Regions from separate parts of the Streptosporangium album genome, predicted to be linked through region 1. Evidence: predicted binding sites of a transcription regulator. Region 1 holds the regulator's gene; the other holds the start of a gene.

What was found. Region 1 encodes HrcA, which represses chaperone genes, less so after heat shock. Its sites were predicted from a motif close to TTGGCACTCTCNNNNNGAGAGTGCCAA; they were not measured.
Region 2: the regulator HrcA is predicted to act here: its motif matches at 13,324-13,350, upstream of groL (chaperonin GroEL).

The regions. Positions count from the first base shown of each region.
Region 1 covers NZ_JACHJU010000002.1:309,803-325,933, forward strand. Annotated here, with positions in the region: gene FHR32_RS25060 (ComEC/Rec2 family competence protein) at 1-1,999, shown strand, start outside; gene FHR32_RS25065 (nuclear transport factor 2 family protein) at 2,275-2,742, shown strand; gene FHR32_RS25070 (hypothetical protein) at 2,916-3,071, opposite strand; gene holA (DNA polymerase III subunit delta) at 3,180-4,151, shown strand; gene rpsT (30S ribosomal protein S20) at 4,386-4,658, opposite strand; gene FHR32_RS25085 (glycoside hydrolase family 18 protein) at 4,807-5,808, opposite strand; gene lepA (translation elongation factor 4) at 5,883-7,721, shown strand; gene FHR32_RS25095 (glycoside hydrolase family 18 protein) at 7,831-8,574, opposite strand; gene hemW (radical SAM family heme chaperone HemW) at 9,022-10,233, shown strand; gene FHR32_RS25105 (DUF4870 domain-containing protein) at 10,246-10,857, opposite strand; gene FHR32_RS25110 (DUF3097 domain-containing protein) at 10,885-11,700, opposite strand; gene FHR32_RS25115 (hypothetical protein) at 11,756-12,472, opposite strand; gene hrcA (heat-inducible transcriptional repressor HrcA) at 12,656-13,669, shown strand; gene dnaJ (molecular chaperone DnaJ) at 13,682-14,818, shown strand; gene FHR32_RS25130 (16S rRNA (uracil(1498)-N(3))-methyltransferase) at 14,852-15,583, shown strand; gene FHR32_RS25135 (hypothetical protein) at 15,588-16,131, opposite strand, start outside.
Region 2 covers NZ_JACHJU010000001.1:2,413,005-2,429,135, forward strand. Annotated here, with positions in the region: gene FHR32_RS11395 (MFS transporter) at 1-284, shown strand, start outside; gene FHR32_RS45895 (cold-shock protein) at 311-709, opposite strand; gene FHR32_RS11405 (HAD family hydrolase) at 903-1,532, opposite strand; gene FHR32_RS11410 (TetR/AcrR family transcriptional regulator) at 1,799-2,422, shown strand; gene FHR32_RS11415 (helicase-associated domain-containing protein) at 2,524-4,890, shown strand; gene FHR32_RS11420 (MgtC/SapB family protein) at 5,036-5,716, shown strand; gene FHR32_RS11425 (DNA repair helicase XPB) at 5,854-7,500, shown strand; gene FHR32_RS11430 (HelD family protein) at 7,823-9,841, shown strand; gene FHR32_RS11435 (YVTN family beta-propeller repeat protein) at 10,087-11,130, opposite strand; gene groL (chaperonin GroEL) at 11,588-13,213, opposite strand; gene FHR32_RS11445 (cold-shock protein) at 13,554-13,754, opposite strand; gene FHR32_RS11450 (MoaD/ThiS family protein) at 14,072-14,347, opposite strand; gene thrC (threonine synthase) at 14,371-15,636, opposite strand; SAM riboswitch class I at 15,651-15,791, opposite strand.

The sequences.
Region 1 (16,131 bases):
CGGAGGACCGTACCGGCAGGAGAGTTTCGTGGTGCCCGCGCGGATCGAGGCGATAGGGGCCGGGTCAGGCCGGACGACCACGCGGGTTCCCGTGGTGATGCTCACTTCCGGAGATGAGTGGCGTTCCCTGCTGCCCAGCCAGCGGATCGCCGTCCAGGGGCGCTTCGGGCCGGCCGACGCCGGCGAGCTGGTCGCGGCGGTGATGCTGGTACGGGGACCACCGCGAGTGCTGGGCGAGCCCTCGTGGGTGCAGCGCACAGCGGCAACGCTCCGTTCGGGGCTGCGGGAGGCCGCCGGGGTGCTGCCACCGCTCCAGCGTGGCCTGCTGCCGGGACTCGTGGTCGGCGACGTCTCCCACCTGGACAGACAGGTAAAAGCAGATTTCAAGGCGGCCGGGCTCAGCCATCTCACCGCGGTCTCCGGTGCCAACCTGGCGATCGTGGCGGGAGCGGCGGTCGCGCTGGCCCGGACCGCAGGACTGCCTCTCGCGGCCCGGGCGGTGCTGGCGGCGTTCGCCATGCTCGCCTTCGCGATCGTCGCCCGTCCGTCACCCAGTGTGCTCCGCGCCCTTCTGATGGGCACCGTCGCCGCGGTGGCGCTCGGCACAGGCCGTTCGCGTGACGGTGTCGCGGCCCTGTCGGCGACCGTTCTGGGCCTGATCCTCTTCGACCCCGCCCTCGCCCGGTCCTATGGCTTCGCCCTGTCGGTCTGCGCCACCGGCGGCATCCTGGTCATCGCACCCCGCTGGCGGGACCGGCTGGAGAGGCGGATGCCCCGCTGGGCCGCCGAGGCGATCGCCGTGCCCGCAGCGGCCCAGGCAGCCGTCACCCCGGTGCTGGTCCTGATGTCCGGGCAGCTCGCCCCGGTGGCGATCCCCGCCAATCTGCTCGCGGGCCCGGCCGTCGCGCCCGCCACCCTGCTCGGCTCCGTCGCGGCACTGGTCGCCCCCCTGCACATGGGGTTCGCCCAGGTGCTGGTCCGCCCCGCGGGACTCGCCACCGGATGGATCATCGCGGTGGCGGAACGCGCCGCCGGGCTCCCGCTCGCGGTGATCCCATGGCCCGGGGGCGTCATCGGCCTGGTCATCCTGGCCGTCACGGCCCCGATCATTCTCCTGGCGCTGCGCCACCGGTGGTTGCGCCGGGCCGTCCTGGCCGCGGCGGCAGGGGTGGTCGTCGCCGCCACCGTGGCCGTGCCGATCGTGGCTCGCTGGCCGCCCAGGGGCTGGCTGCTGGTCGCGTGCGACGTCGGTCAGGGAGACGCGCTGCTGGTCGCCGCGGGACCAGGCCGTGCGGTGGTGGTCGACACGGGGCCCGATCCGGTGCTGATGGACCGGTGCCTGCGGTCCATGGGCGTCAGTGAGGTGCCGTTGGTCGTTCTCACCCATCCGCACTTCGACCACGTCGGTGGACTGGACGGAGTCTTCCGGGATCGCAGGGTGGGAGCGGTGGTGGTCACTCCGCACCGGGTCGCGGAACGGGAGAGTGCCAGGCTGAGCAACGATCTCGCCCGCCGCGGGGTCGTCGAGTGGGGGGCGCTGCCGGGTGCGAGTTGGCGCTTCGGCCCCTCCGAGCTCACGGTCGTCGCCCCGTCGGCCGAGGCGCCCCCGGCGGGAGGAGGGGAGGGGGCGGTCGTCAACAACGCCAGTGTCGTGCTCTACGTGCGCTGGGCGGCCGGCACGGCCCTGCTCAGCGGAGACATCGAGACCGAGGCCCAAGCGGAGCTGTTGCGGCGGGGTCTCCCGCCGGTCGATATTTTGAAGATCCCCCATCACGGATCAGGTGGGCACGATCCCGGCTTCTTCGCGGCGGCCGGCGCCCGCGCCGCGCTGATCAGCGTCGGAGCCGGCAACGACTACGGTCATCCCGCTCCGTCCACCCTCGCCCGGCTGAACATGCTCGGCGTCCGGGTCTACAGGACCGACCTGTCAGGAGACCTCGCCGTGGTGGCCCGCGAAGGAGGCCTGGCCATCATCGCCCGCGGTCCTGCCGGCCGGTGAACAGGCCTCAGGGGCCATGGCGACAGGCGATGTCGGTCAGGCCGAGAGCGACGAGGTGAGGAGGAGCGGCCGGCGCGAGCCGAGCGACGGCAGGGGCGCACGGCCGTCCGATTCCCATATCCGCCCAGGCGGTTGTTTGGACAGTTATACCGTACGCTGTACCGTACGCCATACGGTTCATGTCGGCCTGCCGGGGCCGGGCTCTCGTGCTTCTCCGCGCGAGGACACCGGACCGGCGGGTCGGCCGGCGCGTGCCAACAACGGAGGAGCGGACAGTGACGGAAACCCAGAAAAGCCCATTCGGCAACGGCGCCTTCATTCCGACTGCCGAGGATCGGCGGAGCGTCGAGGCATGGTTCGCCGAATACGACGCCCACAGCGCGAAGGTCGACGTCGAGCGCATGGCCGACATGGCGATGTTCCCTCTCAACGTGGTGACCGACAGCGCCGACGGCGAGGGCCTGGTGGCCCAGTGGACGCGTGAGCGGTTCATGCGCACGATGGCCGGAGTGATGGGCGGCGGCGAGCAGGGCGACATCCAGATGGAGTCCACCCGTACACCGCATTTCCTGACCGAGCATCTGGTCGTCGTGGTCACCGACGCGACGGTGACGATGAACGGCGAGCCGTACAGCATGCGCTACGCGGATCTGCTGGTGAGGGCCGGTGGCCGATGGGTCTTCCAGACCATGGTGCAGGGAGGATGGGCCGAGGCGTGGAAGGAGGCCCCGCAGGACGCCTGACGCCCTGAGCGCTCTCGTCACGGTCTCTCCGCAGACGGGTCTCATGGCGTGAGTCCTCACGCCGGCCACCACGATGACGTCTTCCTGCCGGGAGTCTCCCGACGCGGCCTGTTGGGCCGCTGAGAGGTTCCCGGTGTCTCATCCCCCTCGTTCCGTGGTCTCCCGGGCGAAGGTCAGGCCGTGGTCGTGGCCGGGCTACGGAACTCGGTGTCCAGGTCGGCGGCATAGACCGACCGGCTGCAGCGTGCGCAGCGATACATGACGGGACCCTCGTCGAGAACCGTTCCGCAGCGCGGGCAGGCATGGCGGCAGCTAGTGAAGTTCGTCATGGTCTCGTCTCCCCTGATTGCTCCAAGGGTGCCTCGTGATGCCTGCAGTCGGATTGCGAACGGCTTGCTGATGGCGATCCGGTCGCCGGCACGTGGCATGCTGCTGGCATGGTGGCAACCGATCCGGCATCCGTGACCTTGGTAATCGGCGACGAGGAGTTGCTGGCCGACCGTGCCGTGGGTGAGGTGATCGCGGCGGCGCGTGCGGCGGACCCGGGCACCGAGGTGCACGACCTGATCGGTGGGAAGGTCGAGCCGGGGGAGCTGACCCGGCTGACCTCGCCCTCGCTGTTCGGGGACAGGTCGGTGGTGGCGATCCGCTCGGCCCAGGATCTGGCCAAGGAGGTCATCGCCGAGATCGTCTCCTATGCCGCGCATCCGGCCGAGGAGACCGTGATGGTTCTCGTCCACCCCGGCGGGGTCAAGGGGAAGGCCCTGGTCGACGGGGTCAAGAAGGCCGGTGCCCGGGTGGTCGCCGTCACCAAGCTGACCAAACCGGCCGAGCGGCTCGCGTTCGTCAAGGCCGAACTGAAGCGGGCGGGGCGGAGCATCGGGGCGGACGCGGCCGTCGCCCTGCTCGACGCGGTGGGCAACGATCTGCGGGAGCTGGCCGCCGCCTGCAGCCAGCTCGCCTTCGACACCCCGGGCAAGACCATCGACGAGGCGGCCGTCGCCCGCTACCACCGTGGCCGGGCCGAGGTCAGCGGGTTCACCGTGGCCGACTCGGCCGTCGAAGGCCGCCTGGGCGACGCTCTTGAGCAGCTCCGCTGGGCGCTTGCCACCGGGACGGCGCCCGTCCTGCTGGTGAGCGCGCTCGCCGGGGGCCTGCGGTCGCTGGCCAAGGTGGGCGGCGCCCCGCGTAACCTGCGCGGGGGACAGCTCGCCAGCCATCTCGGCATGCCGCCCTGGAAGATCGACCGGGTCCAGCGGCAGCTCAACGGCTGGGGCCCCGATGGCATCGCCCGTGCGATCCAGGCCGCCGCCACCGCGGACGAGCAGGTAAAAGGGGGCGGCGCGGATCCCGCCTATGCCCTGGAGCACATGATTCAGACCGTTGTCGCCAGCCGTACGGGCCGTTAGGCGGGTTACGGACTCGCCGAGCGCAGCCGCAGGGGCCTTGAGCACCCCGGCCTGCTCAAGGCGCCGCCGCCGGGTGCTCTGGAGTCCGGGGGCGGAGCGGTCCGGCGGGGAAGGGCATGTCCCCGAGGGGCCTGCCCGGCGGTGAGCAAGGACGGCGATCCGGGGACCCGCCTGACGGGAACGCCAGAACGCCGCACCCCCGCTGGGAGGGTGCGGCGTCCGGAAGAGCCTGGATTACTTGGCGGCCGACAGCTCGCCGACGCGCTGGGCGATGGCCGACTTGCGGTTGGCGGCCTGGTTCTTGTGAATCACGCCCTTGCTGGCGGCCTTGTCCAGCTGACGGGAGGCGACGCGCTGCAGCGCGACGGCCTCGTCGACGTTGCCCTGGTCGGCGGCCTCGCGGAACTTACGGACGGCCGTCTTCAGGGAAGACTTGACAGCCTTGTTACGCAGCCGGGCCTTTTCGTTCTGCCGGTTGCGCTTGATCTGGGACTTGATGTTCGCCACGAAGAAGCCTCGGTGAATGTCGTCGGAGTGGGGCGCGCGGGCAGAGAGGGCGCGCCACACGCAGTTGAACAGGCTACCGTCTGCCCGGACGGTCGCTCAAATCGACTGCCTGGACAGAGGGATGCGGGATTAGTTTACCGTGCCGCTCTCATGGGTGCGACCAGAAACGCTCGTATTCGGACCAGTCTTCCGCCGTCGCCGCGAAGTCGACGTACAGCGCCAGCCCGAACCGCTCGCGGGGCCGGCCATGGGCGGTCAGTGCCAGCCGTGCGCCCTCTGCGGCGGTCGCGACGCTCTCCGCCGCGTCGGACCATGTCACACCGTGATCATGATAGGCCGGGGCGCCGATCAGCAGGGACTTGCCCGGCGGCACGAGATCCAGTGCGATGGTGCCCTGCCGTACGACGTGGCCTCCGTAGAGGAGTTCGGAGGGGAGGAAGGAGTCATAGGTCATGATCGCCACCTGGTCGGTGCGGGCCACGACCTCCTTGAAGTAGTCGGGCGACCAGTACTTGTCGTGGCCGATGACGGCGCGGACGGCCGGGCGCATCAGCGGGAACGGTTCGATCTGCGGGGTCGAACTGGAGATCAGGCCGTCACCCACGATCGCGCGCGTCCGGGTCAGCAGGTCCAGGAAGTCGGTGTCACCGCTGCCGATCGGCTCGAAGTTGTAGTGCACGCCGTCGAAGCCCAGCGCCATGATGTGGCTCACACTGTCCAGCACGCGCTGCCTGGAGGCCGGGTCGTCGAGGTTCAGGACGCCGTCGACCTTCTGGCCGAGCCAGGCCGACACCCGGATGCCGGGCAGCGCCGCGTGCCACCACTTCAGGAAATCTCCGGCCTTGGTGTATTTCGCCGCGGGCAGCGTCCCATCGGAGTCGAAGGGCCCCGAGTGGACGTACACGTCCTTGATCCCCGTCGTGCGCAGCCGTACGGCGAGGCCCTTCACATCGGCGGCGTCCTTGCGGCCGTCGACCCACGCGTGGCCGAGCCAGAGGGCGTCGTGGCCGGTGGTTTTCGCCCATGGGGCGGGTGTCCCGGTAAACTGGAGAGTGAGAGTGGCCGCGGCCACTCCTGGCAGCACAAGGAGCACGGCGGCCACCATCGCGAGAAACCGCAGGCTGCGCCGTGCTCTGGTCCGGGCAATCACCCGGACATGTCACCATGGAAGACGGCTGGTATGCCAGTCGTCGATCGTCATCAATCCCGTCGAAACGGACACCGGTGCGTATTCAGCCTGGCCAGACCGATCCCGCGGTGATCCGCAACTTCTGCATCATCGCGCACATCGACCATGGCAAGTCGACGCTTGCCGACCGCATGCTGCAGATCACCGGTGTGGTCGACGATCGCTCCATGCGCGCCCAGTACCTCGACCGCATGGACATCGAGCGCGAGCGCGGGATCACCATCAAGTCGCAGGCGGTCCGGCTGCCGTGGCAGATGGACGGCACCGACTACGTCCTCAACATGATCGACACTCCTGGGCACGTCGACTTCACCTACGAGGTGTCCCGCTCGCTCCAGGCCTGTGAGGGCGCGATCCTGCTGGTCGACGCCGCGCAGGGCATCGAGGCGCAGACCCTGGCGAACCTCTACCTGGCCATGAACAACGACATGACGATCATCCCGGTGCTCAACAAGATCGACCTGCCGGCCGCGCAGCCGGAGAAGTACGCCGCGGAGATCGCCCACCTCATCGGCTGCGAGCCGGAGGACGTGCTCAAGGTCTCCGGCAAGACCGGCGTGGGCGTCCGGGAGCTGCTCGACCACGTGGTGCGGAACATCCCGGCCCCGGTCGGCGACGCCGACGCGCCCGCCCGTGCGCTGATCTTCGACTCCGTCTACGACACCTACCGCGGCGTCATCACCTACGTCCGGGTCATGGACGGTCACCTGGGCAAGCGCGAGCGCATCCTGATGATGTCCACCGCCGCGGCCCACGAGACCCTGGAGATCGGCGTCATCTCGCCGGAGCCGAAGATCGCCGACAAGGGGCTCGGCGTCGGTGAGGTGGGCTACCTCATCACCGGCGTGAAGGACGTCCGCCAGTCGCGGGTCGGCGACACCGTCACCGCCGTCGCGCGCCCGGCCGCCGAGGCGCTCAGCGGCTACGAGCACCCCAAGCCGATGGTCTTCTCGGGCCTCTACCCGATCGACGGCGACGACTACCCCGAACTCCGCGAGGCCCTGGACAAGCTCCAGCTCAACGACGCCGCCCTGGTCTACGAGCCGGAGACCTCCGCGGCCCTGGGCTTCGGCTTCCGCTGCGGCTTCCTCGGCCTGCTCCACATGGAGATCGTCCGCGAGCGGCTGGAACGCGAGTTCAACCTCTCGCTCATCTCCACCGCGCCCAACGTCATCTACCGAGTGATCATGGAGGACGGCAAGGAGGTCACCGTCACCAACCCGTCGGAGTTCCCGACGGGCAAGGTCGACAAGGTCTTCGAGCCCATGGTGAAGTCCACGGTGCTGGTCCCCTCGGAGTTCATCGGCACCATCATGGAGCTCTGTCAGAACCGCCGGGGAAACCTGCAGGGCATGGACTACCTGTCCGAGGACCGCGTCGAGATCCGCTACACCATGCCGCTCGGCGAGATCATCTTCGACTTCTTCGACCAGCTCAAGTCCCGCACCCGCGGTTACGCCTCACTGGACTACGAGCCCTCGGGCGAGCAGGAGTCCGACCTGGTGAAGGTCGACATCCTGCTCCAGGGGGAGGCCGTGGACGCCTTCAGCGCCATCGTTCACCGGGAGAAGTCCTACGGCTACGGCGTCGAGATGGCCAAGAAGCTCCGCGAGCTCATCCCGAGGCAGCAGTTCGAGGTCCCGATCCAGGCCGCCATCGGCGCCCGCGTCATCGCCCGCGAGAACATCCGCGCCATCCGCAAGGACGTCCTCGCCAAGTGCTACGGCGGTGACATCTCCCGTAAGCGCAAGCTGCTGGAGAAGCAGAAGGAAGGCAAGAAGCGGATGAAGATGGTCGGCCGCGTCGAGGTGCCCCAGGAGGCCTTCGTCGCCGCGCTGTCCACCGAATCCTCCACCGACAAGTCCAAGAAGTAGCCGTCGTCCCGGCTCGGGGGCGGCCCGAGCCGGAACGACGGACGTGTGGGCGGGGCCGCCGGTGACCCGGAACCTGTACGGCCCCGCCCTGCTCTCGGGGGAAAACGCCTCAGCGCAGGACGCCGTAGAGCGCCGAGGTCAGTGACGCCTTGGCGTCGTCCTGGTCGATGGACCACATCATGGAGCCGCCGAGCCCTCTGAGGCGGATGTAGGCCGCCTTCTGGAGCAGCGTGGCGGGATCGTCGTAGGACCAGAACTCGTTTCCGTCGTAGATCCAGACGCTGCCGGTCAGCAGGTCGCGGTAGCGCCTGCCCGGCTTGTTCACCAGGTTCTTGTAGTCGTCGCTACCGGCCGCCCAGGTGCCGTACAGGCCGTTCCTGCCGCCGGTGACGCCGGTCCAGCCCTGCCCGTACGCCGGGACGCCGACCACGAGCTTCCTGGCCGGGGCGCCGCGGGACAGGTAGTCGCGGACGGTCTGGTCCACGCTGTACTTCACCGGGTTGGGGTCGCGCCGGTCGGTGAGCAGGTTGGCGTTGTGACCTGTGCGGTTCTCCCACGAGCCGTGCAGGTCATAGCCCTGGACGGTGGCGAAGGTGAGCTGCTTGAAGACGTCGCGGACCTCGAAGCCCGCGTCGATCTTCGCTACCGCGGCGGGCAGGAAGGCGGTCAGCTCGCTCCGCCGGTCCAGCTCGTCCATCTGGCGGCGGAGTTCGGTGACGAAGAGGGTGAAGTTCCGCCGGTCCTCGGGCCGGATGACGTTGCCGTCGTTGCCGGAGGAGCCCGGCCACTCCCAGTCCAGGTCGATGCCGTCGAAGACGCCGGCCCCGGTGCCGGGCGCTGCCAGTCCGCCCACGCGTCGGCGGAGACACAGTCTCCCTGGGCGCCGACGGAACCGAAGGCGTAGTTGATGTGCGTCAGCTTGGCGGCGGCACCGCTGGCATCCAGGTCCTTGACGTGGTAGTTGCGGGCGTAGATCCCCCACTGGATGAAGTACGCGACCCGTTTGAAGCGGTCGCCGTGGTCCGGGGCGGTCTGCGCCTGAGCCGGGGCCGGCAGGGCTGTCGCCGTGAGGCCGGCGGCAAGGGCCACCGCGAGCATGTGCCGGAGGAGTCTCCGCACGGGCTTCTCCACTTGCTTGGAGTAGTAACTTATAGGAAACTTTCCTTTAAGTTTTCACGGATCGTAGACCTGGGTGATCTACGCGTCAACGGTCTGCCGGAGATTCGCCGTCCCGGACGGCGCCGGGCGGTTTCCGGACCCGTGTCCCGGGCATCGCGGCCGGAGCGGCAGACTTGGTGTCGTGCCATCCACACTTCCCGACGGTGACCCCGTACCGGCCTCGGGCCGGCTCCCCGACAGCGCGCTCCACGGGCTCGGCGGGCGGCCCTTCGGCTTCTACGTCCACGTGCCCTTCTGTGTGACCCGCTGCGGCTACTGCGACTTCAACACCTACACGGCGTCCGAGCTGGGCCCGGGCGCCTCGCACAAGGACTACGCCGACACCGCCGTGGACGAGGTACGGCGGGCACGTGCCAACCTCGGCGACGTGGACCTGCCGGTCGAGACCGTGTTCTTCGGCGGGGGCACCCCCACCCTGCTGCCCGCGGCGGACCTGGTCCGGATCCTGGGCGCGATCGAGGAGGAGTTCGGGCTCGCTCCCGGCGCCGAGGTGACCACCGAGGCCAACCCCGAGTCCGTGGACCCGTCCTACCTGGCCGAGCTCCGGGCCGGTGGGTTCACCCGGATGAGCTTCGGCATGCAGAGCGCCCGCGAGCACGTGCTCGCGGTGCTGGACCGCCGGCACACGCCCGGCCGCCCGGCGCGCGCCGTACAGGAGGCCAGGGAGGCCGGGTTCGACCACGTCAACCTCGACCTGATCTACAGCACGCCGGGGGAGAGCGACGACGACTGGCGCGCCTCGCTGGCGGCGGCGATCGAGGCCGGGCCCGACCACGTGTCGGCCTACTCGCTGATCGTCGAGGACGGCACCAGGCTGGCCGCCAGAATCCGGCGCGGTGAGCTGCCGATGCCCGACGACGACGTGGCCGCCGACCGTTACCTCATCGCCGACGCCATGCTCGCCGAGGCCGGGTTCGAATGGTATGAGGTGTCCAACTGGGCGACCTCGGAGGCCGGACGCTGCCGTCACAACCTGCTCTACTGGACCGGCGGCGACTGGTGGGGGGTCGGCCCCGGCGCGCACAGCCACGTCGGGGGCACCCGGTGGTGGAACGTCAAGCATCCGGCGGCCTACGCCCAGCGCCTGTCCTCCGGCGTCTCGCCCGCGCACGCGCGCGAGGTGCTCACTCCGCAGGACAGGGCGGTGGAGCGGCTGATGCTGGAGCTCAGGCTCGCCCAGGGCTTCCCGCTCAAGGAGATCGAACGGCCGCCGGTGGTCGCCCGGGCGCTGGCCGACGGCCTGCTGGAGGCGGAGCCGTTCAAGACGGGCCGCGCGGTGCTGACACTGCGCGGCCGTCTCCTGGCCGATGCCCTGGTCCGCGATCTGACATGAGATCGTCCGCGTTCAGCTGACGAATCGGATGCTCAGCGGGTAGCGGTAGTTCTCGCCCCGGTTGGCCGAGACAGCAGCGATGATCATGAAGATGAGCGACCCGATCCAGACCACCGGCATCAGGAGGAATCCGATCAGCACGAAGGCCAGGACCCAGGAGACCATGTAGGCGATCACCAGGGTGAGCTGGAAGTTGAGTGCCTCGGCCGCCTGGTCGCGCACGTAGGGGGACTCGTCCTTCTTCACGAGATACATCACCAGAGGGCCGGCGAACCACGTCAGCAGGCCCAGCAGATGGGCGAGCATCGCCATAGTGGTGTCGTCGCCGCCGGGTCGGGGGCCGTACGTCCCCGGCGGTGCCGGGTGCCCGTACCCGGGCGGTGGCCCGTACCCGCCGTACGGCCCGGGCGGCTGGTAGGCGTCCTGGTAGCCGTAACCCCCTGTTCCGTACGGCGGGGCGGCGGGAGGCGGGTAGCCCTGGCCGCTCTGTCCGTACGGCGAGGCGGGAGGCGGCGGGTTGCCTTGACCGGGCTGGGTGTGACCGGATCGAGGCGGCTGATCGATGTGTCCGGTGTGCTCGTCGTCCGCGGATTCCTGTCGCGGGCCGTCGGGACTGTCACTCATGACCCCTCCTGATGGGGTGTGGCGGGGTTAGTCGTCTTCGCTCGGAGCGGTCACGAAGTCGATCAGCTCCTCGACCGGGCCGAGGAGCTCCGGCTCCAGATCGGCGTAGGTGGTGACCGATCCGAGAATACGGCGCCAGGCGTCTCTGGGCTCCAGATCCCAGCCCAGGGCGGCGATGACCCCCTCTTTCCAGGGGAGACCACGCGGGACCGCCGGCCAGGAGGCGATCTTCAGCACCGAGGGCCTGACCGCCTGCCAGACGTCCACGAACGGGTGCCCGACGATCAGCACGTGCGGTGAGGAGACCTGGGAGGCGATCCGGCTCTCCTTCGATCCGGGGATCAGGTGGTCGACGAGCACGCCCAGACGGCGGTCCGGACCGGGACCGAACTCCGCCACGATCGAGGGCAGGTGGTCGATCCCCTCCAGATACTCCACGACCACGCCCTCGACCCGGAGGTCGTGGCCCCAGACCTTCTCCACGAGCGCCGCGTCGTGCACGCCCTCCACGTAGATCCGGCTCTCCTTGGCCACCCTGGCCCGCAGGCCCTCCACCGCGATGGAGCCCGAGGCGCTCCGCCGGGGAGCCTGCGGCGCGGTGGCGGGCCGTACCAGCGTCACCACCTTGCCCTCCAGGAGGAAGGCGGCGGGCTCCAGCGGGAACAGCCGCCGTCGCCCGAACCGGTCCTCCAGCGTGACGGCTTCCTTGTCGCAGGCCACCACGGCGCCGCAGAAGCCGCCGTCGACGTCCTCCACGACCAGGTCGAGCTCGGCGGGGACCTGGGGGATCTTTCCCTTGAGAGGGCGCCGCCAGTTCTCCGCAAGCACGTCACGCTCGTACATCAGCCACCGCCCACTCTCTCGCCATGGATCAAGGGGACGGTAGCAAAAGCCACGATCACCCGCTGTACGGTCCGGGAGGTCCCCACTGCGAGACCGCCGCCTGGCGCTTGCGGGCGCCGCTCCGCCTCACCAGTACGACGATCGTGACGACGACCGCCAGCAGGAAGCCTGCGCTCGGCACCGCGACCAGCGCGACCGTTCCGCCCATCAGAGAGCCGGTGACGAGTTCCCTGCCCACGCCGAACCTGGCGCTCGACGCCTCGGGGGTGGTGCACGTGAGCTGGTAGTCGCCCTTCTTGTCCACCCCCACCCGCAGAGCCATCTCCCAGATGACGCCGTCCGCGGTCACGGTCTGCTGGACGCTCGGCCGCTGGAGCCTGACCGTTCCCGGATCGCCCTGGATCTGGCACTCGTACGTGGTGCCCGCCACGGCCGAGACGTAGATGGCGGGCCTGTCCGCCGGATCGAGCGGGACCGTCACGGTCTTGCCCGCGTCGAACGAGCCGGTGGGCGCGGCGTCGGTGATGGCGCCGACGAGGCCGCCGGCGAAGCCGGCGACCCCGACGATCACGCTGAGCACGAAGACGAGCCAGGCGCCGACGATCCATCCGACACTGGGCTTGATCTTCGCCTTCGGTCCGGGTCCCTGAGGCGCGCCGTAGCCGGGGGGCGCGTAGCCGTAGGAGGGGGCGCCCTGCTGCTGCGGGCCATAGGGCTGCTGAGGCGCGCCGTAACCTGGTGCGCCCGATGGGGGTACAAAATCATGGGACATGTCATAAATTGTGGGTCTTGCCGCTTGTATAGCGATAGCAGTCGGCTTGACGACTACTTGGCTCTGCCATCCTGACGTCGTGTCATCGCACCCCGCGAGCAGGGGCCGTACACTTGGCACTCGGGAACACAGAGTGCCAGACCTGGCGTTTCACGTTCGGGTGTGGGCAGGGAGGTGAGCGCGTTGGTCGACGACCGTAAGTTGGCGGTGCTCCGCGCCATCGTCGAGGACTACGTGTCCACCAACGAGCCGGTGGGCTCCAAGGCCCTCGTCGAACGGCACAACCTGGGTGTCTCGCCCGCGACCATCCGTAACGACATGGCGGTGCTGGAGGAGCAGGGCTACATCGCCCAGCCCCACACCAGCGCCGGCCGGGTCCCCACCGACAAGGGCTACAGGCTGTTCGTCGACCGGCTTTCGCGGGTGAAGCCGCTGTCGAGCGCGGAGAAGAAGGCCATCGAGACCTTCCTCGCCGGCGCCGTGGACATCGACGACGTCGTCATGCGCACGGTGCGGCTGCTGGCACAGCTCACCCGTCAGGTCGCCGTCGTGCAATACCCCACGCTGACCAACTCCACGGTCCGCCACGTCGAGCTGGTCCCGCTGAGCGAGCGCCGGCTGATGTTCGTGCTCATCACCAACACGGGACGGGTCGAGCAGCGCGTGGTCGAGCTGCCCGACGTGGTCGACGAGAACCGGGTCGCCCATCTGCGCGCGACTCTCAACGCCTGCCTGGACGGGTGCGGGCTGGCCTGTGTCCCGGACATGGTCGCCGATCTGCCCGCCCGGCTTCCGGCGGAGGACCGGCCGCTCGCGGCCACGGTTCTGTCGGTGCTGCTGGAGTCCCTGGTGGACCGGCATGATGAAAAGATTGTCTTCGCCGGGGCCGCCAACCTCGCGGGAGCCGACTTCACCGTCGGACTCCGCGATGTGCTGGAGGCTCTGGAAGAGCAGGTCGTGCTCATGCGCCTGCTCGGTGAGACCTCCGACGTGTCGGCGCTGACGGTGCGGATCGGCTCGGAGAACCCCTACACGGGTCTCCAGGGCACATCGATCGTCGCCGCCGGATACGGTTCGGGGGACAAGCAACTGGCCCGGCTCGGTGTGCTGGGTCCGACGCGAATGGACTACCCGGTCACGATGGGCGCGGTGCGCGCGGTGGCACGCTACGTCAGCCAGATCCTGGCTGCATCCTAAGAGGTCAACTAAGTGGCTAAGAGCGACTACTACGGCACCCTCGGGGTGCGCCGCGACGCCAGTGCGGAAGAGATCAAGAAGGCGTACCGCCGCCTGGCGCGAGAGCTGCATCCCGACGTGAACCCCGATCCTGAGACCCAGGAGCGGTTCAAGGACATCACGCAGGCCTACGAGGTGCTGTCCGATCCCAACAAGCGCCAGATGTACGACATGGGAGCCGATCCGTTCGCCTCGGGTGCCGGCGCGCAAGGTTTCGGGGCGGGCTTCCCGTTCAGCGACATCATGGACGCCTTCTTCGGAGCGGCCGGCGGCGGCGGTGGTCGCGGTCCCCGGTCACGTGCCCGCCGGGGCCGCAACGCCACCATCCGGGTGGAGCTCGACCTGAGCGAGTCGGCCTTCGGCACCACCCGTGAACTGGTGGTCGACACCGCCGTGCTCTGCGAGGTCTGCACGGGCTCCGGCGCCGCAGCCGGCACCCACCCCGACACCTGTGACATGTGCCATGGCCGCGGCGAGGTCTCCCAGGTCACACGGTCCTTCCTGGGGCAGGTCATGACCTCCCGTCCCTGCCCCCAGTGCGGTGGATTCGGTTCGATCATCCGCAACCCCTGCCAGGAGTGCTCCGGCGACGGCCGGGTCCGCACGCGGCGGACCATCAAGGTCCGCATCCCGGCAGGAGTGGAGGACGGCACCCACATCCAGCTCGCCGGCGAAGGCGAGATCGGTCCCGGTGGCGGCCCGCCCGGCGACCTGTTCCTGGAGATCGTCGAGCGTCCGCACGAGATCTTCGAACGCCGGGGCGACGATCTGCACTGCACCGTGCAGATCCCCATGACCGCCGCCTCGCTGGGCACCATCCTGACCATGGAGACGCTCGACGGCGCGGAGGAGCTCGACATCCGGCCGGGCACCCAGTCCGGGCAGACCATCCCGCTCTACGGCCGGGGCGTCCAGCACCTCAACGAGACCGGCCGCGGCGATCTGCTGATCCACGTCAATGTGGAGACGCCCGCCCGCCTCGACCCGGCCCAGGAGGAGCTCATGCGCGAGCTCGCCAAGCTCCGTGGCGAGGAGCGCCCGCCCGGCAAGTTCGCCCCCGGCCAGCAGGGATTCTTCTCCCGGCTACGGGACGCTTTCAATGGCCGCTGACAGAGGCGCCCGTCGGCACGCCTCCAACGGCCGATGACGGTCCCGGTCTTCCTGGCCGAGGCGGCCGATCTGGCCCGTGCGGAGTTCACGTTCGGCGGTCCGGAAGGCCGTCACGCCGCGGCTGTACGGCGGTTGCGGGCCGGGGAACGGCTCGACCTGACCGATGGTGCGGGCGCCGTGGCCGAGTGCGTGGTCCGCGAGGCGGGCAAGGACTCCCTCCGCGTCGAGGTACTGCGCCGTTACGATGTGCCGGCTCCGCACCCCCGTCTGGTCGTGGTGCAGGGGCTGCCCAAGGGAGACCGGGGCGAGCTGGCCGTGGAGATGATGACCGAGGCGGGGGTCGACGTGATCGTCCCCTGGGCCGCAGCCCGGTCCGTGACCCAGTGGAAGGGCGAGCGGGCGGTCAAGTCGCTCAGTCGCTGGCGTTCCACGGCGAGGGAGGCGGGCAAGCAGTCTCGCCGCTTCCACCTGCCCGAGGTGACCGGGCCCGCCACCACCGCCGGGGTCGCCGCGCTCCTGTCGGAGGCCGCCCTGGGGATCGTGCTGCACGAGGAGGCGGCCTCCCCGCTCTCCACCATGGAGCTCCCCGGCACCGGAGACATCGTCGTGGTGGTCGGACCTGAGGGCGGGGTCGCCGATGAGGAGATCGCCGCGTTCCGGGAGGCGGGAGCCGTGCCGGCGCTGCTCGGGCCGACGGTGCTGCGCACTTCGACGGCGGGGGTCGCCGCGGCGGCCGTGTTGCAGGCGCGCACCGGCCGCTGGTGATCTCCTAGCGGCCGGAGGAGATGGTGGTCGGCGCCTCCGTCGGCATCGGAGGTGCCGTTTCGTCGGGCGGCGGGCACTCCTCGACCAGGCAGGGGCTCTCCGAGGGGGCGGTGGAATGGGAGGGCTTCGACGTCGGGGTCTCCCTGCACTCCTCCGGAAGCCCCTCCGGCTCGACCACCGTGCCGTCGGGGAGTGTCGTGGGACAGGTGGCGGACGGCGTGGGCTTCGGAGTCGGCTTCGAGGTCGGCTTCGGCGTGGGCCTGGGAGTCGGTCCGGTGCTCCTGGAGTGGGTGGGGAGCGGCGCGGGCGCCGTGGTTTCCGACCCCGGCCGGGTGACGGCCGGGAGCTGGTCGTCATCGTTCGAGGGAGCCCGCGAGGTGGCGGACAGATCGGGCGAGGTCGACTGAGTGTAGGTGACCTCCCCGCTGTTCACCGTCTGGCTCACCTGTTCGCGGAATTCCGGCACCACCATGACGACGGTGGCCGCGACCAGGACGGCTCCGGCGACAGAGGCTCCGGCGCGCCACCACACCAGGCCGCGGAGCCCA
Region 2 (16,131 bases), on a different contig from region 1:
GGTCCGCCGGGCTCGCGGTGATGGCCGCCGCGCTGGGAGGCTCGCTCGGCTGGCTGCTGCTACGGCGCCGCAGGCGGTCCGACGCGAGGGACGCCAGGGTCGAGGCCGCCCGGGCGGCCGGCCCCCGGGCCGGCTCCGACGCCGGGACCGCGCCCGATGACCGGCCGGCGGCCCCGCGGGAGCGTCCGTGGCCGGACCCCCCGGGAACGACGACCGCGGTCGTGCGGCGTGACGATCCTCCGGCCGAGAAGCGGACCAAGCCGCTGACCAACCCCCACGGCTGAGGCCGCGGGGGTGTCCGGGGGGAAGGTCAGTCGTCCAGGTCGTCGGCCACGGCGCGGAGCACGGCGGCGATCTGCTTGGCGTGCGCGGCCTCGGGGTGCTTGCCCTTCTGGTAGGACGTGGAGACCGCGTCCAGGAGCTTGATCAGGTCTTCCACGATGACGACCATCTCGTCGGGCTTCTTGCGCTTGCCCTTCGGCTTGACGGCCTTGGCGAGCGTGGGGGGCTGGTCGATCACGCGGACCGAGAGCGCCTGCTGGCCGCGGCGCCCCTCCGCCACGCCGAACTCGACCTTCTGGCCGGGCTTGAGCGCGTCCACGCCACCGGGCAGCGCGGAAGAATGCACGAAGACCTCACCGCCGTCGTCGCGGGTGAGGAAGCCGAAACCCTTGTCGGCGTCGTACCACTTGACCTTGCCACTCGGCACAGGGGTGACCTCGTTCAGACTGTCGTGAAAAGGAATGGATGTAGGTTATGCCCAGGAGACGCCGAGGGCGACCGTCTATTTGGGCCTGAATCACGGCGTGCGAACCACCGGCCTGGAACTATCAGGCGCACATCCATTCTGACCTGGTGTTTCAGATCTCCGGCGGCTCCATGCAGGGCCGACCGGCCCCGGGTCACACGAGCTCGGCGGGGGCCCGCCACCCGTCGAACCAGTCGGCGAACTCGGTCAGATCGCCGAGCACCACGTCGGCCCCGTGATCGTGCAGCTCTCCGATCGGGTAGACGCCCGTCGCCACCGCCACGCTGACCGCGTCCCCGGCCCGCGCCGCCTCGATGTCGGCGACGTGGTCTCCGACGTAGGCCGTCGCGCCGAACCTCGCGAGGGCCGGGCCCTTCGCCGCCGCGAAGACCGATCCGGCGACCTCGTCCACGTCCAGCCCGAGGAACTTGACGGTCCTGGCCGCGTCGAGGGTGTTCTTCCCCGTCACCACGATGATCCGGCCGCCGGCCCGCCGTACGGCCTCGACGGCCTGGCGGGCGCCGGGCATGAGAGTGGTGGCGGGGACGGCCATCGAGGGGTACAGCGACCGGTAGAGGGCGGCGGCCGCGGGGACCTCCTCGGGCGGCAGCCAGTGGGCCAGCTCCCACTCCAGCGGCGGCCCCAGCCTCGCCACCACGACGGCGCTGTCGATGGGGACGCCGATGCGCAGCGCCACCTCGTCGTAGACGGCGGCGATGCCGGCGCGCGTGTCCGCGAGCGTCAAGTCCAGGTCGAACCCCACCGAGCTCATTCGGTCACTCACCGCTCCTCGTCCGTTTCGCGGCGAATGTCGTCCACCGCCCCCCGAAGGATGCCAAATCTCTGGGGAACAGGGGTAATCTCCGGCCGCCGCACGTGGCCCACCTGCCTGAAAACCTTTCGGGAGAGCGCGCCACCGGCCGGAGGAGGACCGGCCCCGGAGGCCGGGGTGGGGGCTCCGCACCCATCTACCTTCCGCATCTGGTGCGGTGCGCCGAGAACCGATGGTCAGGCACTGGATAGGGTCATAAGGGAGGTACCAGCCGAGAAATGACCAGATCGACACGCGAGCGGATCGTCGACGAAGCCCTGCGCCTGTTCGCCGAGCGAGGCTACACGGCGACCTCGGTGGCGGAGATCGAGGCCGCCTCCGGGCTGTCGCCCGGCGCCGGGGGACTCTACCGGCACTTCACGTCCAAGTACGAGGTGCTCGCCGCGGCGGTGAACGAGCACGCCGCGCGGACTCGGACGCAGATCGCCGCGACCTTGGCCGAGACGAGCACCGCCGACTCCTCCGCCGGCGTCGAGGAGCGCCTGACGCGCCTGTGCAGGGCGGGGCTGGCCAAGGTCCGCGAGGAGAGCGAGCTGACGCGCGTCTTCTTCCGCGATCTCAGCCGGTTCCCCGAGCTGGTGGCGGTCGTCCATGAGGGCCTGCTGCAGCCCATGTTCGACGCGATCACCAGGTGGTTCCGCACCCAGCCGGAATACGCCGGAGCCGATCTGGACTGGCCCGCGATCGGCGCGGTGCTCGGCGGCGCGGTGGTCCATTACCGGCTTTTCCAGGAGACCGTGGGCGAGCCCCCCGGCTGCGCCGAGTGCGATCGCTTCGTCGCCTCCTGGGTGCGCCTGGCACTGGGCCTGTTGCCGCGACCGGCCGCCCAGGCGATCGGCTGAGCCGATGAAAACGCTTTTCTCCCCGTATTCACGGTTTGTCGCAATAAAACCGGCTTTCCCGGAGCCCCGCACTGTCGGTAAGGCCTCCTACCATTGACGGAATGAGCACGGAGTTCACCGAGTGGCTGCGCAGCCGGAGCGACGACCAGTTGCGGGCCCTCGTCGCCGTGCGACCCGAGCTCATCACTCCGGTCCCGGCGCACCTCGAAGGGCTGGCCGGGCGGGCGAGCAGCCCGTCGGCGGTCGGCCGCGTGCTCGACCGTCTCGACCTGTTCACGCTCTCGGTCATCGAGACGCTGGCCGTGCTCCCGTCGCCGATCACCGCCAAGGCGCTGTGCGCCCAGATGACCCCTGCGCTGCGGAGACCGCCGGACGCGGCGTTCCGGCGCGCGCTCAAGGAGACGGTCGAGCGGCTGCGGACCCTGGCCCTGGTCTACGGGCCCGACGGCGCCATGGCTCCGGCCCCCGGCGTGCGGGAGATCCTCGAAGTGCCCGCGGGGCTCGGTCCGCCCGCGGTGGAGGTGTTCAGACACCATCCCGCCGAGCGTCTGGCCGAGCTGGTCCAGGACATCGGCGGCGGTGACGGCACGAAGGAGACCCTCGCCGGGCTGCTCGGCGACCCCGGAGTCGTCGGACGGCTGATCCAGGACGTCTCGCCCCAGGCGCGGGCGGCGCTCAACGAGCTGGCCTGGGGGCCCCCGAGCGGCCGGGTGCCCAACGCGCGCCGGGAGGTGCGGGCCGCCACCGCCCAGTCGCCGATCGAGCAGTTGCTCTCCCGCGCGCTGCTCGGCGCCACCGGCGAGGAGACCGTCGTCCTGCCGCGCGAGGTCGGCCTGTTCCTGCGCGACGGCCGGATCCACCAGGACCTCTCCCCCGTCTCGCCCGCGCTGGAGGGCACCGCCCGCGACCGGAGGCTCGCCGACCGCACGGCCGCCGGACAGGCGTTCGCGTTCACCCGCGCGGTGGAGGAGCTGTGCGAGCGCTGGAGCGTCGATCCCCCCGGTGTGCTCCGCGGCGGCGGTCTGGCCGTACGCGACCTGAAGCGGGCCTCGGGCCTGCTCGACCTGCCCGAGTGGGCGGCGGGACTGGTCATCGAGGTGGCGCACGCGGCCGGGCTGGTGTCGGCGAGCGGCACGGTGGACGGCGACTGGCTGCCCACCCCGGCCTACGACGCCTGGCGGGTGAAGGGCACCGAGGACCGCTGGACGGCGCTGGCCACGACCTGGCTCACCATGGACCGGGTGCCGGGTGTGATCGGCGAGCGCGACGAGCGCGACCGGCTGCTCAACGCCCTCCACCCCGACCTGCGCCGTACGGCGGCCGCCGAGGTCCGCACCGCCACGCTGGGCATGCTCGCCGTCGCCGGGCCCGGACTGGCCCCCACCCTGGAGTCGGTGCGCGAGCGCCTGGCCTGGGAGCAGCCTCGCCGCCGTGGCGGGCAGCGCGACCAGTTGGTGGAGTTCACGCTGCGCGAGGCCGAGCAGATCGGGGTGACCGGCCTCGGCGCCATCGTCGACCACGGCCGTGCCCTGCTCCCCGGCGGCGACCGCGCGATGTCGGCGGGCCGGCTCCTGGCCCCGCTGCTGCCGGAGCCCCTCGACCACGTGCTCCTCCAGGCCGACCTGACAGCCGTCGCCCCGGGTCCGCTCACCAGCGACCTGCGGCGGTGGCTGGCGCTGGCCGCCGATGTGGAGTCCACCGGAGGGGCGACGGTCTACCGGTTCGACGAACGGTCGATCCGGCGGGCGCTGGACGCGGGGCAGAGCGCCGACGAGATGCTGGCCATGCTGGAGCGGCACTCGGCCACGCCCGTCCCGCAGCCGCTCGGCTACCTGGTCGCGGATGTGGCCCGCCGCCACGGCCGCATGCGCGTCGGTACGGCGAGCGCCTACGTGCGCTGCGACGACCCCTCGCTGCTGGACGAGGTGATGGCCGACAGGCGCGCCATACCGCTACGGCTGCGCCGGCTCGCCCCCACCGTGATCGCCTCCAAGACCACCCGGCCGACCCTGATCGACTCGCTGCGCGCGATGGGCTACGCCCCGGCGGCCGAGTCCCTGGACGGCGACGTGATCATCACCCAGCTCGACGTCCGCAGGACCGACGGTCAGCCGCTCGTCCGGCCCCCCGCCACGTTCAACGGCCTGGAGGCCGACGTCGTGGCGGCGGCCGTCCGCGCCGTCCGGGCCGGCGACGCCGCCCACCAGGCACGCCGCGCTCCCGTCGACGCCCCTGGCGGCCAGGTCCCCCGCTCCCCCGCGACCGCCACCATCGTCGCCTTGCGCGAGGCCATCCGGCAGGGCTCCCAGGTCTGGATCGGCTACCTCGACTCCCAGGGCAACGCCACCAGCCGGATCCTCGAACCCGCCAGAATGGAGGGTGGCTATCTCACCGCCTACGACGAGACCCGCACCGCGGTGCACCGCTTCGCCCTGCACCGCATCACCGGCATCGCGGACATCAACTGAGATGTCCTCACCCCCCGCGCAAGAGCGGCTCCGGGCCGGGTGATCTGTCCTCCAATCCATCCGTCTGGACGCGGCTGCGCTGTTTGCCTCCCGCACAGTGCAACCCAATATCGTGATATCAGCCGATATCTCCAACTCAACAGAAGTGAGACGATCGACAGTGAGCAGCGGTCACCCCGAGGGTCCCAGCACGAATCCGGATGACTGGAAGAGCCCGTACAGCACAGGCCCCGGCCAGAGCCCCGGGTACGGCAACCAGCAGCCGGACCACGGGCAGACCCGGCGGTTCGACGAGCAGGACCAGGGCCAGCAGGGCTACGGGCAGCAGAGCCAGGGTTACGGGCAGCAGGGCCAGGGGTACGGCCAGCAGGGCTACGACCAGCCCGGCCAGGGATACCAGCAGCCCGGCTACGACCAGGGCTACGGCCAGCAGAGCCAGGGGTACGGCCAGCCGGGCCAGTACGGCCAGGGCTACGGCGAACAGCCCTACGGACAGGGGTACGGCGAGCAGCCCTACGGACAGCACCAGCCCGGCTACGGCTACGGCTACCCGCCCCAGCAGCAGAACACCGACGGCGTCAGGACCCACGCGATCGTCGCGCTCGTCATCAGCATCGTGCTGGGCCTGAGCTGCTACATCAGCCTCGGCGGCATCGCCGGAGCCATCGTGGCCGGCATCGCGCTGGGGAAGGTCCAGACCGACCCCCAGGGTGCCAGGAACCTCCTCAAGTGGACCTGGATCAGCATCGGCATCAACGTCGCGCTGGTCGTCCTGGGTGTCGTCGCCCTCATCATCGCGGGGGCCAGCGGCGCGCTCGACAGCTGAGCCGATCAGGGACTGTCCGGAGGCCTGTCTCTGTTGGACATACGGAGGACGGGGAGCCGGTGGCCGGGAACGGACCGGCAGATCCCCCCGCGCGGGTGCGACCATGGGCTCGCCGGCCGTACACAAGGGAGAAGTCTTTGACTGACGGACCATTGATCGTTCAATCCGACAAGACCCTGCTCCTTGAGGTCGACCACGAGCGGGCCGACGAGTGCCGCAAGGCGATCGCGCCCTTCGCCGAGCTGGAGCGCGCGCCCGAGCACGTGCACACCTACCGGATCACCCCGCTGGCCCTGTGGAACGCGCGGGCCGCCGGACACGACGCCGAGCAGGTGGTCGACGCGCTGATCGGCCACAGCCGCTACCCGGTGCCGCACGCGCTGCTGGTGGACATCGCCGAGACCATTGCGCGGTACGGCAGGCTCCGGCTGGAGAAGCACCCCGTCCACGGGCTCGTGCTGACCAGCACGGACCGGGCCGTGCTGGAGGAGGTGCTGCGCTCCAAGAAGATCCAGCCGCTGCTGGGCGAGCGGCTGGGCCCCGACGCCGTGGCAGTGCATCCGAGCGAGCGCGGCAACATCAAGCAGCACCTGCTCAAGCTGGGCTGGCCGGCCGAGGACCTGGCCGGATACGTCAACGGCGAGCACCACCCGATCGAGCTGGCCGAGGACGGCTGGCAGCTCCGCTCCTACCAGCGGGAGGCCGCGGAGGCGTTCTGGCACGGCGGTTCGGGCGTGGTCGTCCTCCCCTGTGGCGCGGGCAAGACGATCGTGGGCGCGGCGGCGATGGCGCACGCCAAGGCGACGACGCTGATCCTGGTGACGAACACGGTCTCGGCGCACCAGTGGAAGCAGGAGCTGCTCAAGCGGACCTCGCTCACCGAGGACGAGATCGGCGAGTACACCGGCACCAAGAAGGAGATCCGGCCGGTCACCATCGCCACCTACCAGGTGATGACGACCCGCAGGCAGGGCGTCTACCGCCACCTGGAGCTGTTCGACGCCCGCGACTGGGGTCTGGTCGTCTACGACGAGGTGCACCTGCTGCCCGCGCCGATCTTCCGGATGACCGCCGACCTGCAGGCCCGGCGGCGGGTGGGGCTGACCGCGACGCTCGTGCGCGAGGACGGCCGGGAGGGGGACGTGTTCTCCCTGATCGGCCCCAAGCGCTACGACGCGCCGTGGAAGGAGATGGAGAACCAGGGCTGGATCGCCCCGGCCGACTGCGTCGAGGTGCGGGTGACGCTGACCGACTCCGAGCGGCTCGCCTACGCCATGGCCGAGTCCGAGGAGCGCTACCGGTTCTGCGCGACCACGCCGTCCAAGAGCCGGGTGACCGAGGCATTGGTCCAGCGGCACCCGGGCGAGCAGGTGCTGGTCATCGGGCAGTACATCGACCAGCTCGACGAGCTGGGCGAGCACCTGAACGCTCCGGTGATCAAGGGCGAGACGAAGGTCAAGGAGCGGGAGCGGCTGTTCCAGGCGTTCCGCGACAAGGAGATCCAGGTATTGGTCGTCTCCAAGGTGGCCAACTTCTCCATCGACCTGCCGGAGGCCGCGGTGGCCATCCAGGTGTCGGGCACCTTCGGGTCACGGCAGGAGGAGGCCCAGCGGCTCGGCCGCGTGCTGCGGCCCAAGTCGGACGGTGGCGGGGCGCGCTTCTACTCGGTGGTCAGCCGGGACACGGTCGACCAGGATTTCGCGGCGCATCGGCAGCGTTTCCTGGCCGAGCAGGGATACGCCTACCAGATCATCGACGCGGACGACGTGCTCGCCGAGGAGTAGCGCCACCCGGCGGACACGCCGTCGCCTGCGTCGATCAGGTCCACGAAATACCGCGGTTTTTCGACAAGGAAACCACCCCCTCGCTGGGCCACAACGACCATTAGCGGCATACCCCATGATCTACCTAAGTCACCGCATTTAAGCTAGTTTTTCACTGTTTTGGAACGGTATAACGGAGGGTGGCAAGGCGCTCACCGAAGGTTCGCACGTCGACCCGGCCCGCGATTAATCCTTTTGAGCGGACGCAGGTCGCCGGTAAGCTGGCCGATTCGCTGCCTGTGATGACCACCACCTCCGTTGACCGAATGGGAGGCGCTTCCGCGTGCCCGCACATCAACTGGCCCCCGACATAACCGACGACCCGGCCGAGACGCTCGCCGCCGAACGCGAGCATCTGGCCACCTCCAGAGCCGCCCTGCGCGCGATGCGCGAACACGCCCAGTCCCTCTCCTCCGACGCCGCCGGCGACTGGGTCTCGCAGCAGATCCTGCAGGGACTGCTGGACCAGCGGGTGGCGGCGCTCGCCGACCACTCCGGCACCCCCCTGTTCTTCGGCCGCCTCGACCGCGCCGTGGACGACGACCTTCCCGGCACCGTCTACGTCGGACGCCGGCACGTCCACGACGACCGGAGCCGTCCCCTGGTGATCGACTGGCGGGCCCCGATCTCCCGGGCCTTCTACCAGGCCAGCCCGTCCGACCCGATGGACGTCGCGCTCCGCCGCCGGTTCGGCTACCACGGCGGCGACCTGACCGCCTACGAGGACGAGCCGCTCGACCAGGGCGTCGCCCTGCAGCACAGCAGGATCCTCACCGACGAGATCGAGCGCCCCCGCTCCGGCCCGATGCGCGACATCGTCGCGACCATCCAGCCCGACCAGGACGAGATCGTCCGCTCCGAGCTCGGCCAGACCGTGTGCGTCCAGGGAGCACCCGGCACCGGGAAGACCGCCGTCGGCCTGCACCGGGCCGCCTACCTGCTCTTCACCCACCGGGAGAAACTCGCCCGGTCCGGCGTGATGATCGTCGGCCCGAACCGGGCCTTCCTCTCCTACATCTCCTCCGTGCTCCCCGCTCTGGGCGAGGTCAAGGTCGACCAGACCACGGTGGCCGGGATCCTGGGCGACCACGCCGCTCCCGAGGCCCCCGAGGTCGGCGCGGTCAAGGGCGACGCGAAGATGGCTCCGGTGCTCAGGCGTGCCCTGTGGATGCACATCGTCAAGCCGACCGAGGGCGTGCTGTACACCAAGGGCGTCAACCGCTACCGGGTGGCCGACTACGAGGTCCGCGAGATCGTCGCGTCGCTGCGCGGCACCACCCGTTACGGCCCCGGCCGGGCGGCCCTCGCCCAGCGGCTGGCCCACCTGGTGCTCGTCCGGATGGAACAGCGCGGCGAGTCCCCCGACGACCGGGTGCAGGACGCGGTGGCCCGCTCCAAGCCGGTCAAGCAGCTCGTGGACGCGGTGTGGCCCAAGCTCACCCCCCAGCAGGTGCTCCACCGCCTCTTCAGCGACCCCGCGTTCCTCGCCGCCGCCGCAAAGGACGACCTCACCGCCGACGAGCAGGCCCTGTTGCTGTGGGCGAAGCCGGCCAAATCCTTCCGCTCGGCGAAGTGGTCGGCGGCCGACGGAGCGCTGATGGACGAGCTCGGCGACCTGATCGAGCGGACCGCCGTCCTGGGGCACCTGGTCGTGGACGAGGCCCAGGACCTGTCGGCCATGCAACTGCGCGCCCTCGGCCGGCGCTGCCGTACCGGGTCGGCCACCGTGCTGGGCGACCTCGCCCAGGGCACCACGCCCTGGTCGGCCCGCTCCTGGACCGAGGTCCTCACCCACCTGGGCTTCGAGGACGGCGCGGTCACCGAGCTCACCCTCGGCTTCCGCGTCCCCCGCGAGGTGCTCGACTACGCCGCCCGGCTGCTGCCCGCCGTCGCCCCCGACCTGGCCCCGCCCCGGTCGCTCCGCCCCGGCGTGGGCTCGCTGTCGGTACGGCCGTCGCTCGATCCGGCGGCATCCCTGGTGGAGGCGGTGGGGGAGGCGCTCTCCCGCGAGGGCTCGATCGGGGTCATCGTCCCGGACGCCTCGGTCCCGGCCGTCTCGGCGTCCCTGGCCGCCCTGGACCACCGTGTGCTGAGCCCCGACTCGGTCGAGGAGCACCGGCTGCTGGTGATCCCCGCGACCCTGGCCAAGGGTCTGGAATACGACCACGTCATCGTGGTCGAGCCGGCCGACATCGTGGACGCCGAGCCCCGTGGCCTGGCCCGCCTCTACGTGGTCCTGACCCGCGCGGTCACCTCCCTGACCGTCCTGCACACCCGGGAGCTCCCCGACCAGCTCCGCTGATCCCGTGGTCCGCGGCCACCGTGTGATCGTCCGGTCCGGTGGAAAGACGTGGCGACCGTACCGACCCGGTTCTGGCAGGCAGGGCTGGCAACTTCTCCAGGCATAGGGGTTGTCATCCGGAACGGGCGGATCGAGGACGTCGAGGCGCTGCCGGCCTTCTGGCTTGAAGCCGCCGAGGGGACCGACCGGCACGACGATCCGGCCAAGGTGGTCGTGGAAACACGTCCTGTCCGCGATGGCGAGGATCAGCCCTGCTCCTGGTACGAGCCTGAGTGGTGCGGACGACTCTTCGGTCTGCGCACCTTGGTTCCGCCGTCGCTCCGGCCGCGGGGACCGGCGGTCGCGATCCCGAAAGGCTCGACGCCGACGGGAACGGTGGTGACGACCTCGTTGGTCGCGGTGTCGATCACCGACACCGAGTCCGCACTCAGGTTGCTCACGTAGACGCGGGTGCCGCCGGGAGAGACCGCGATACCGAAGGGGTGGTGGCCGACGGGAACGGTGGTGACGATCTCGTTGGTCGCGGTGTCGATCACCGACACCGAGTCCGTTTCCAGGTTGGTCACGTAGGCACGGGTGCCGTTGGGAGAGACCGCGACCCTGTAGGGGGGGTGGCCGACAGGGATGGTGGTGACGACCTTGCTGGTCGCGGTGTCGATCACCGACACCGAGTCCGAGTCCTGGTTGGTCACATAAGCACGGGTGCCGTTGGGAGAGACCACGACGCCGAAGGGGTGGTGGCCGACAGGGATGGTGGTGACGACCCTGTTGGTCGCGGTGTCGATCACCGACACCGAGTCCGAGTCCTGGTTGGTCACATAAGCACGGGTGCCGTTGGGAGAGACCACGACGCCGAAGGGGTGGTGGCCGACAGGGATGGTGGTGATGACCCTGTTGGTCGCGGTGTCGATCACCGACACCGAGTCCGACTGCGTGTTGGTCACGTAGACGCGGGTGCCACGGGGGGAGACCGCGATCCCCAGCGGGTAGTCGTCGACGGGAATGCTGGTGACGACCTTGCTGGTCGCCGTGTTGATCACCGACACGGTGTCCGCGCCCTGGTTGGTCACATAGGCACGGGCGTCGCCGGCGGAGACCGCCACCTCAAGGGGATTACGACCGACAGGGATGGTGGCGACGACCTTGTTGGTCGTAATGTCGATCACCGACACGGTGTCCGACTGCGTGTTGGCCACGTAGACGAAATTCGAAGGCTCCGAGGTGGCCACAGCCGGGACAGCTGTGGCGGTCGGCACTACCAGAACCGCCGCGATGGCCACCGCGGCCATGGACGGACGGGCATGGGATCGTCCGTCCCTCTTGGACGGGCCGGACAGGCTCCGACGGTGATTCTCAATCGCGTTTCTCGCCCAACACCGCAGCACCAGGACCTCCATCGATACAACAGGGTTCCGTTCTACGTCCGCACGACATCGTGTCCTGGAAAACAACGCACTGACTTGGATCCTCCTGGCCGCCCGCTTTGTCCATTCATCGCTCAACGGCAGTGAAGTCAGCCGGAGTCGACACGAATGTGACCACACGCCTACCGATCATCGACTCTTACCGCTCCGGCCAGGCTCCGTAAGCCTGGAACGCCCTTCCCGTCCTCGGTCTTTCGATGTCGCCCTCCCTGCCCACGAGCCCACGGACGGATGCCGAGTGGCGGATGGCACCGTCCGGCACCACAAAAAAGAGGCGGCCCCGGCACCTCGGGGTCGCCTCTTTATGTGAAAGCGGCTGGACTTAGAAGTCCATGTCGCCGCCACCCGGCATGGCGGGGGCGGCTCCGGCCTTCTCGGGCTTCTCGGCGATGACGGCCTCGGTGGTGAGGAACAGCGCCGCGATGGACGCCGCGTTCTGCAGAGCCGAACGCGTCACCTTGGCCGGGTCGATGATGCCCGCCTCGAACATGTTGACGTACTCGCCCGTGGCGGCGTTCAGACCCTCACCGGGGGTGAGGTTGCGCACCTTCTCCACCACGACGCCGCCCTCGAGGCCGGCGTTGACGGCGATCTGCTTCAGCGGCTCCTCGAGCGCCTTGCGGACGATCGCGGCACCGGTGGCCTCGTCGCTGGTGAGCTCCAGCTTGTCGAAGGCCTTGGCGCCGGCCTGCAGCAGGGCCACGCCACCGCCGGGGACGATGCCCTCCTCGACGGCCGCCTTCGCGTTGCGGACGGCGTCCTCGATGCGGTGCTTGCGCTCCTTGAGCTCGACCTCGGTCGCCGCGCCGGCCTTGATGACGGCCACGCCGCCGGCCAGCTTGGCGAGACGCTCCTGGAGCTTCTCGCGGTCGTAGTCGGAGTCGGTGTTCTCGATCTCGGCGCGGATCTGGTTGACCCGGCCGGCGATCTGCTCGGCGTCGCCGGCACCGTCGACGATGGTGGTCTCGTCCTTGGTGACGATGACCTGGCGGGCACGGCCGAGCTGGTCCAGCGCGGTGGACTCGAGCTTGAGGCCGAGGTCCTCGCTGATGACCTGGGCACCGGTCAGGATGGCGATGTCGCCCAGCATGGCCTTGCGGCGGTCACCGAAGCCCGGGGCCTTGACGGCGACCGAGCGGAAGAGGCCGCGGATCTTGTTGACGACCAGGGTCGCCAGGGCCTCGCCCTCGATGTCCTCGGCGATGATCAGCAGCGGCTTGCCGGCCTGCACGACCTTGTCGAGGACCGGGAGCAGGTCCTTGTTGGCGGAGATCTTCGAGTTGACCACGAGGATGTAGGCGTCGTCGAGGACGGCCTCCATGCGCTCCGGGTCGGTGACGAAGTAGGGCGAGATGTAGCCCTTGTCGAAGCGCATGCCCTCGGTGAGCTCAAGCTCCAGGCCGAAGGTGTTGCTCTCCTCGACGGTGATGACGCCTTCCTTGCCGACCTTGTCCATCGCCTCGGCGATCATCTCGCCGATCTGCGGGTCGCCCGCGGAGATGGAGGCGGTGGAGGCGATCTGCGCCTTCGTCTCCACGTCCTTGGCCAGCTTGGAGAGCTCCTCAGAGACGCGCTCGACGGCGGCCTCGATGCCCTTCTTCAGGGACATCGGGTTGGCACCGGCGGCCACGTTGCGGAGGCCCTCACGCACAAGAGCCTGGGCGAGCACGGTGGCGGTGGTGGTGCCGTCGCCCGCGACGTCGTCGGTCTTCTTGGCGACTTCCTTGACGAGCTCCGCCCCGATCTTCTCCCACGGGTCCTCGAGCTCGATCTCCTTGGCGATGGAGACACCGTCGTTGGTGATCGTGGGGGCGCCCCACTTCTTCTCCAGAACGACGTTACGGCCCTTGGGGCCGAGGGTCACCTTGACGGCGTCCGCGAGCTGGTTCATACCGCGCTCGAGACCGCGCCGGGCGTCCTCGTCAAACGCGATCATTTTGGCTGCCATACGGCTAGACCTCCCAAACGCAGGGTGGCTTGCACCGGATCGAGCCGACGCCCGCGACGGCATGTGAACCCGCGACTCCGTTCGGCGGGTCCCATCGTCTCGATCCAGGGTTGGCACTCTCCAACAGGGAGTGCCAACGAACTGTTTAGCACTCTACCCTGCCGAGTGCAAGCGACGTCGCGCTGACCTGCACCCAGCTTAGAGGGCGGGCACAGATTCACAGCGAAGGCCCGACCCGCCGTTGGGGCGGCGAGCCGGGTCGACATGCGGGAAGGTCCGCGCGGACTGCGCTGCCACGGGATCTACCGGCATTTCCCGACGAATGGACGGAACGGCTGCGTCAGACCGCCCGGACGGATTCCGCCTGGGGGCCCTTCTGACCCTGGGTGACCTCGAACTCGACCCGCTGGCCCTGTTCGAGCGCACGGTAGCCATCCATCATGATCGCGGAGTAATGGACGAACACATCCTTACCACCGTCGACCGCGATGAAGCCGTAGCCCTTGTCCGCGTTGAACCATTTGACGGTGCCCTGCGCCACTTCCGACTCCTCTTACTGGACTTGAGGACATCGCCCATTCCTCTCGCGAAGTCCTCAATCTTCGAGGCATAGACATCGCCTACGTCGATCGTTCTCGACCATACCTGTGGGACACGGTGGGGCAACAGAGTCAATCGACAGACCGCTGCTTTACGCGCGCATTCATGAGCGGAGCCATGTTTTGCCGAGCGTTTGTTTAGTTAAAAAATAAATCATACTCACCGGCCCCACAGGGGGTCTCACGTCACATAACGCGACACCCGCACACGGCCGGGCCGCGTGCGGGTGTCGTGGAGAAGCGGTGGGGATGCCGCGGATCAGCCTCCGGCGACCGCCGGAATGATGGAGACCTGAACGCCGGACGGCGTGGCCGTGTCAAGGTTCTCCGCAAAACGGACGTCCTCATCCCCGACATAGACATTGACAAAACGCCGGATCTTGCCCGTTTCGTCGAGGATGCGAGCGCCGATGCCCGGGAAGTCGGCGTCGAGCCTATGCAGAACCTCGCGCAGCGTCGCCCCTTCTCCACTCACCTCCGAGGAGCCATCGGCGTAAGTCCGGAGAATCGTCGGAATCCGCACAGAAACGCTCATATTTCAGTACCTTTCATGAATTTCTAGGCGATAGCCGTACGGAATGCGTCGAGAGACGGGCGGATGACGGCGGTGGGACGCGCCTGGTCCGCCACCGCGTCGAGGGTCTTGAGACCGTCGCCGGTGTTGAGCACCACGGTCTCGGCGTCGGGGTCGATCTGCCCCGAGGCGACCAGCTTGCGCAGCACGCCGACGGTGACCCCGCCCGCGGTCTCGGCGAAGATCCCCTCGGTCCTGGCCAGCAGCCGGATCGCGTCGACGATCTCGGCGTCGGTGACGTCCTCCACCGCGCCGCCGGTGCGCCGGGCGATGTCCAGCACGTAGGGGCCGTCCGCCGGGTTCCCGATCGCCAGCGACTTGGCGATGGTGGCGGGCTTCACCGGGCGGATCACGTCGTGGCCGGCCTTGTAGGCGGCGGAGACCGGGGAGCACCCCTCGGCCTGGGCGCCGAAGATCTTGTACGGCTTCTCCTCGACGAGGCCGAGCGCGATCAGCTCCTTGAAGGCCTTGTCGATCTTCGTGAGCTGGGAGCCGGACGCGACCGGGATGACGATCTGGTCGGGGATCCGCCAGCCGAGCTGCTCGGCGATCTCGTAGGCCAGGGTCTTGGAGCCCTCGGCGTAGTAGGGCCGGAGGTTGACGTTGACGAAGCCCCACTTGTCGCCCAGTTCGTCCCCGATGAGCTCGGAGCAGAAGCGGTTGACGTCGTCGTAGGTGCCCTCGATGCCGATCAGCCTGCCGCCGTACACCGACGCCATGACGATCTTGGCCTGCTCCAGGTCCGAGGGGATGAACACGCAGGCGTCCAGCCCTGCCCGGGCGGCGGCGGCGGTCACCGCGCCGGCCAGGTTGCCGGTGGAGGAGCAGGACAGGGTGTGGAAGCCGAAGTTCCTGGCCGCCTCGACGGCGATGGCCACCACACGGTCCTTGAAGGAGTGCGTGGGGTTGCCGGAGTCGTCCTTGACGTGCAGCGAGCGCAGGCCCAGCTCGCGCGCGAGGTTGCCGGCGTCGACGAGCTTGGTCCAGCCGGGGTTCATGTTGGGCTTGGCGGCCACGTCCGCCGGGACGGGCAGCAGGGAGCGGTAACGCCAGATGTTGGCCGGCCCCTCGGCGATCTGCTCACGGGTCACGCGCCCGAAGTCATAGGCGATCTCCAGGGGCCCGAAACACTCGATACAGGCGAAGTCGGGACCGAGGTCGTAGCGGGCACCGCACTCGCGACAGGACAGAGCCACGGCGGGGCCGAAGTCGATCGAGGTGGTGGGGGTTTCAGTGCTTGCGAGCGCCATGAAGCGAGGCCTTTCCCTCATCTTCGTCTGCGACCACCCTGGCCACAGACCGGAATTGGCACCTGTCCCGGCCGACCTCGTCAGATCACGAGTCTGGAACCGGGAGGGTTGCCGGGGCTTCGCAGGGCCGGTCCCTCCACCCCTCTGGATGAGCAAATATTCAGTTAGGACCTGACGAGCAGGTCTTACGCACTCTACCTCGCCTCCCCGCCGTCCTGACCAGATGTCTCACCCTTCGAGATGTGACGTGTTACCTGCCGGACAGTCTCGCCAGGGTCGCAGGCCGTGAAACGCACCGCCCGCACCCCTTCACCTCGTACGGCCGGCCGGACCGTCACCGTGGTCATCCTGCTCACCCCGGCCGAGAGCGCCTCCCTCCCGCATACGCGAGCCTGCGCTGTCCCCTGACGGCCGAGGAGCGCAGAGAGCTCCGCGCCGGGTGGGTGATCGTCGGCCGACCACCCACTTGGCGCGGAGCTCCGTCCTTCTTGTCCG